Regions from separate parts of the Pectobacterium hainanensis genome, predicted to be linked through region 2. Evidence: predicted binding sites of a transcription regulator. Region 2 holds the regulator's gene; each other region holds the start of a gene.
What was found. The regulator PurR, encoded in region 2, represses purine synthesis genes. The targets are predictions, from matches to a motif close to CANGCAAACGTTTGCNTG.

Region 1 (2,210 bases), on a different contig from region 2:
GGTGCGCTGTTCACCAACTCTGGCGCATTTTCCAGCTCTTCATTCACTTCGATGATTTCACCGCTGATTGGTGCATAGATATCGGAAGCCGCTTTGACAGATTCCGCCACCGCGCAGTCATCACCGGCAGCGACAATGGTGCCAACCTCTGGCAAATCGATAAACACCATATCGCCTAAAAGTTCCTGTGCATGATCGGTAATCCCGATGCTATAAATACCTTCGCCTTCAGACTGTACCCACTCATGCGAAGCGGTATATTTTAGTTCTGCTGGTACATCGCTCATCGCCATCCTCCTTTCCTTTGATTCATAAATTAATACTGCACAATGGGTTTTCCGGCACGGACAAAACCGGGTTTGGTGACATGCACAGCGTGTTCACGATTACGGATCTGGACAATAGCCCGTTCACCAATCCCCGCAGGCACTCGCGCTAAGGCAATACTTACGCCAAGCGTTGGTGAAAACGATCCGCTGGTAATAACACCTTCCTGCATCACACCATCACTATCAGTAAAGCGCACAGGTAAATCATTACGCAATACGCCTTTTTCGGTCATCACCAGCCCAACGAGTTGCTCCCCCCCGCCTTCACGCTGTTTTTCCAGTGCTTCGCGGCCAATAAACTGTCGATCCTGGGGTTGCCATGCGATGGTCCATCCCATATTTGCAGCGAGTGGCGATACGCGTTCGTCCATATCTTGTCCATAGAGGTTCATCCCCGCCTCCAGACGCAGCGTGTCACGAGCGCCTAACCCGCAAGGCCTGACGCCCGCAGCCAAAAGTTGCTGCCAGAAACCCACTACCTGTTCCTGTGGCAAAGCAATTTCATAGCCGGTTTCACCCGTATAACCCGTTGTCGCAATAAAAAAGTCGTGCAGTTGTGTACCGAAAAAAGGCTTCATGTCCGCAATTTGCTTCATCTCTGTATCATTGAACGCATACTGCGATTTCAGTAAAGAGCGAACTTTCTCCGGTGCCGTCGGCCCTTGAACGGCCACCAACGCCAATTCATCCCGTTCATGAATCTCAACCATAAACGCACTGGCGTGTTCAGCGATCCAGGCCAGATCTTTGTCACGCGTGGCGGAATTCACCACCAGACGAAAAGAGTCTTCCGCCAGAAAATAGACGATCAGATCGTCGATCACCCCACCGGATGCGTTCAACATTCCCGAGTACAATGCCTTACCCGGCAGTGTCAGTTTGGCCACATCGTTTGCCAACAGATAGCGGAGAAATTCACGCGTCCTGATGCCGTGCAGATCGACAATCGTCATATGTGACACATCGAACATACCCGCATCACGACGTACCGAGTGGTGTTCATCCAACTGGGAGCCGTAGTGCAGCGGCATCATCCAGCCGTGAAAATCAACCATTTTGGCACCATCGGCCAGATGCTGTTGATACAACGGAGTCTGCTTTGCCATCTTTTCCCTCTATTCAAAATACAGCATTCAGGGAGATATCCCCGTTACGCAAACGATATCTTGCCACTGAACTTAGCATCGAAGCGTGGGTTAAACCACATTTACAGACATAAGTTAAACTATATAGAACAGATGAAATCGTTACTAAAAAAACGACAGCAAATAAGATTTAAATACTGATTTATTAAAAATAATAAGCATATAAAATAAAAAATAACGAATTAATCACACATTAATGACGATTAAATAGAGTTAAACAGATAATCACATCATCCCCACAAAATCATTCAGATTAGATTAAGTAATGATAAATCCTCATCAAAATTAGATTATTTCAATCAAATGCCATGGCCTTCCTGTGAATGCCAATGTACCCGACGACATGGCAATGAGCTGAAGGCACTGTAACGAATTTATTCTCATAGTAGTGATAACAATTAGTAGCGATAACAATTTGGGAATTTGATATTTATCAACCGGCCATAACATTCTGGTTCTGGCTGGCCGACAGCGGGATTACAGTTAGAGAAAAACGCATAACATCTGAGCATACTCAGGCAAATAACTATCCTGCTCCGCACAGCGTATCCCGATATAAATTTTCTTAAATTCATTAAAATTAATTGATTACGGAGATAACTATCATGACCCACAGAATGATTCTCAATGAAACATCCTATTTTGGCGCTGGCGCGATTTCACATATCGCGGACGAGGTCACTCGACGTGGCTTTAAAAAAGCGCTGCTGGTGACAGACAAGGATTTGATCAAATT
Region 2 (2,210 bases):
AGGATCATTATGTGGGTGCTCGTCGGGTTGTGACACCACAAACGATTCGCTAACCGGATTAACGGACACGTTCTGAATATCAAAACGTGTCAGAACCGATAGATAGCTCAAATGAACGTACGTTGGAACACGGATAAATCAGTTCAATACAGCCACGAAGCTAAATACAATAATCATTGCCAAAGCGCCAACGGTCGTCAGCAGTGACATCTTCAGATCGGTATCCATAATTCTCTCCTTTTGGTATCACATCCAAATGATGGTAAAAAATCGGTCTTCATCATTCGGGGTTTAAACGGGCAACCATTTGAAACGATAAATCGTCTGGTTATGCTGATTCTTCCATAATTTTAATGAAAAATCTCGTACTGATGCCGCACGAATAGTATAAATTACCGCTTCCACTTTCGTGGCAAATCGGACAAAATCCGCTGTTTATGATAGCTCTGCGTCCCGGTCGAAAAACATCAACCTTGTCCCTTCAGGTATAATATTCGGCATCCTCCTTCTGAAATCCTGTTTTTTCGTCAAGGAGGAGGGTTTTACACGCAAGCAAACGATTAACAATATACTTACGGCTGTAACAGGTAAGTTTAGGAGTCATTTTTAGATGGCAACGATCAAAGATGTGGCAAAACGGGCTGGCGTTTCGACCACAACCGTATCGCACGTGATTAATAAAACACGTTTCGTCGCCGAAGAGACTAAGGCTGCCGTGAGGGCGGCGATTAAAGAGTTACATTACTCACCTAGCGCCGTTGCCCGCAGCCTAAAAGTTAACCACACAAAATCGATTGGATTGTTGGCAACGTCAAGTGAAGCGCCCTACTTTGCCGAGATTATCGAATCCGTTGAAAACAGTTGTTATGCCAAAGGCTACACGCTGATTTTATGTAACTCCCATAACAACCTCGACAAACAACGCGCCTACTTGTCCATGTTGGCACAAAAACGCGTGGATGGTTTGTTAGTGATGTGTGCGGAATATCCACCAGAATTACTTGCCATGCTCAAAGATTACCGCAGTATTCCCATGGTGGTAATGGATTGGGGACAGGCGCACAGTGATTTCACCGACACCATTATCGATAATGCTTTTGAAGGCGGCTATATGGCCGGTCGCTATTTGATCGAGCGTGGCCACCGGGATATCGGTGCGATCCCTGGCATTCAGGAGCGCAACACCGGAAGCGGTCGCTATCTGGGCTTTTTGAAGGCGCTGGCCGAGGCTGATATCACCGTGCGTAACGAATGGATTGTTCAGGGAGATTTTGAGCCGGAATCAGGTTATAAGGCCATGCACCAAATTCTGTCGAATAAACAACGTCCTACCGCCGTTTTTTGTGGCGGCGATATCATGGCGATGGGTGCAATCTGTGCCGCAGATGAGCTCGGATTGCGAGTTCCTCAGGATATTTCAGTGATTGGCTACGATAACGTTCGACATGCTCGTTTTTTCACGCCAGCACTCACCACCGTGCATCAACCGAAAGAGCGCTTGGGACAATCCGCTTTCTCAATGCTGCTGGACCGAATCACCAGCAAGCGTGAAGATGCACAGGTTATTGAAGTTCATCCAACGCTGATTGAACGCCGCTCCGTCGCAGACGGACCTTTCCGCGATTACCGCCGCTACTCCTGATCGCAAGCGATTTTATCACGTCGAGCCTTCCCGATACTGCTTCAGCCAATTTATGCTTGTTCCCCGGCTGGGGCAGTCCTAAACTAATTGCTGTTTTGTGCAAACTGAATTTTTCACTTTTCTTCACTATCCTTAATCATTACGTGCAAGCGGATGGCACAGATTAACCTTAAGGATGAGTGCCCCTACGTATTGACGTACCGGCTTTTTCTTCTTCAGTTTCCTTTGATTATTCAAAGGCTAGATGATGGGAATATCCCACCGAGATCGATTATAGGTAAAAATTGTCTATGTTTTCCTTGCGATACATCATCGACGCAAGGTAGGGAGAAGCGATGAGCTCATCATATATAGCGGAACTGGATACCCGTAATGAGCCCTGGTTCCATATTGTGCATGACATGCTGAGTATGGCCGATATCAAAATTAATGGCTCTCGTCCATTTGATATCACCGTAAAAAACTCGGATTTTTTCAAGCGCGTATTGCATGACGGCTCGTTGGGGTTAGGGGAAAGTTACATGGATGGCTGGTGGGAATGCGAACGGCTGGATATGTTTTTCCATCG
Region 3 (2,210 bases), on a different contig from region 2:
ACCAAAACAGGAATTTGGAAACGTATTAAAGATCGCAGACAGGAAGGAGTTCATGCCGTTTGCCAATACACCGCCTTTTAAACGTTTCATGTACAGTGGTCCGCTGACGGGCTGTTCTGATACGTCGGAAGTCGCGGTAATATCGCCAATCGTTTCCAGTGACGTCACCATAAAGACCAGCATCAACGGAATCAACAGGTTCCAGTCAAACCCCAATCCATAATACAGCGGTGTCGGCACCATAATGAGTGAGCTTTCTGCCGCTGGCGTGTTGTCTGGCAACATCCCCATGATCCAGGCACCCAGATAACCGACAGCCATGGCGATCACCAGCGAGGCCACGCGCAGGTAAGGGTTACGCTGGCGGTTTAATATAATAATGACGGCCAGCACGATCCCCGCCAATAACAGATTTTTCGGTGCGCCAAAGGTATTGTCGTTCATGGCCGCATAGCCGCCGCCGATAGATGTTAATCCAACCTGAATGAGCGATAGACCGATAATCATGACCACAATCCCCGATACCAGCGGGGTGATAATGCGGCGCGCGAGGTGTAAAAACCGGGAAAGCACAATTTCTGTGCAGGAGGCCACCATCAGCGTACCGAACAAGGCCGCCATCATGGTGGGAACATCTGCTCCGCCGTTTTTGAGCGCGAGTCCCCCCATGATTAATGGAGTAACAAAATTAAAACTGGTGCCCTGAATTGAGAGCAAACCTGAGCCGATTGGACCCCAGGTTTTAATCTGCAAAATAGAGGCAAGACCGGAGGCAAACAACGACATACTGATGATGTGTTGCGTGTCTTGAGCGGGTAGCCCTAATGCCTGACAAATCAGCATGGCTGGTGTAATCACTGCGACAAACATCGCCAGCAAATGCTGGCAGGCGGCAAACAATGTTTGTGGCAGAGGCGGTCGATCCTCCAACCGATAGATTAATTCACTGCGTTTAGGCGCAGGTGCCAGATCTGGCTGAGGGATATCCGTGGTGACGGTCATAATTGTTGACGTATCTGAAGTGGCAAAGAAGGCATTTTAATGATCTCTTGGGTAAAAGCAAACGTTTGCTAAATGCGGTTTTTCATATGAAATTTATCTGGGGAATAATACCTTGTTAATTTAAGGGTTATTGGCGTGGGGGTATATCGAAACAAGGTTCAGGCGTTGGTATAACGGGCTCTTTCTGGTAACCAACGTTCAATCAATGCTCTGGCATGATCTGGATAATGTTGATGAATGTGGCGGGCAGTGCGCTGAACCTGCGGAATTAATGCTTGATCGCGCAACAGGTCAGCCACTTTGAATTCGGCATTACCGGTTTGGCGTGTACCCAATAATTCGCCTGGGCCGCGAATTTCCAAATCGCGTTGCGCAATCACAAAGCCATCGTTGCTATCGCGCAACACTTGCAAGCGCTTCTGTGCCGTTTTGCTGAGCGGGGTTTTGTAAAGTAGCACACAGTGTGAGGCAACAGCACCTCTGCCCACTCGACCGCGTAGCTGGTGAAGTTGTGCCAGCCCTAATCGCTCAGGGTTTTCAATAATCATTAGGCTGGCATTCGGTACATCGACGCCGACTTCAATAACCGTTGTCGCGACCAGCAGTTGTAGTTCACCCTGTTTGAAGGCCTGCATGACCGCCTGCTTTTCCTGAGCTTTCATCCTGCCATGAACCAAACCAACGTTGAGATCCGGTAGTGCGGTTTTGAGTTCTTCGCAAGTGGCTTCGGCAGCCTGTGCTTCTAATAATTCGGACTCTTCTATTAACGTACACACCCAATAGGCTTGTCGGTTTTCCTGCTGACAAGCATGGTTAACGCGCTGGATAATATCACTGCGGCGAGAGTCTGGGATGGCGACGGTACTTACAGGGGTTCTTCCCGGTGGTAGTTCATCAATTACCGAGGTATCTAAATCAGCGTATGCCGTCATCGCCAGCGTACGGGGAATCGGCGTGGCGGTCATAATTAATTGATGGGGATGAAACCCTTGTTCTTCACCTTTTTCCCATAGTGCCAAACGTTGATGAACGCCAAAGCGATGCTGTTCATCGATGATGACTAATGCCAACCCGTTGAATTTCACCTGTTGCTGAAAAATGGCGTGTGTGCCGACCACCATCGCAACCTGGCCATTGGCAATCGCATCTTGCTGTGTTTGCCGGGCTTTCCCTTTTTGTTTGCCAGCCAGCCAGCCTACTTCGATGCC

Region 1: a site for PurR is predicted at 1,481-1,498, ahead of gcvT (glycine cleavage system aminomethyltransferase GcvT). Genes of this name have one in related genera too.
Region 3: a site for PurR is predicted at 1,057-1,074, ahead of ACKPVM_RS11720 (nucleobase:cation symporter-2 family protein). Genes of this name have one in related genera too.

Annotation. Positions count from the first base shown of each region.
Region 1 covers NZ_JBJYIN010000015.1:76,705-78,914, reverse strand. The annotation lists gene gcvH (glycine cleavage system protein GcvH) at 1-287, opposite strand, end outside; gene gcvT (glycine cleavage system aminomethyltransferase GcvT) at 317-1,435, opposite strand; gene fucO (lactaldehyde reductase) at 2,080-2,210, shown strand, end outside.
Region 2 covers NZ_JBJYIN010000018.1:29,244-31,453, reverse strand. The annotation lists gene ACKPVM_RS16695 (C40 family peptidase) at 1-53, shown strand, start outside; gene cydH (cytochrome bd-I oxidase subunit CydH) at 139-228, opposite strand; gene purR (HTH-type transcriptional repressor PurR) at 611-1,642, shown strand; gene cfa (cyclopropane fatty acyl phospholipid synthase) at 1,978-2,210, shown strand, end outside.
Region 3 covers NZ_JBJYIN010000010.1:21,198-23,407, forward strand. The annotation lists gene ACKPVM_RS11720 (nucleobase:cation symporter-2 family protein) at 1-1,002, opposite strand, end outside; gene recG (ATP-dependent DNA helicase RecG) at 1,161-2,210, opposite strand, start outside.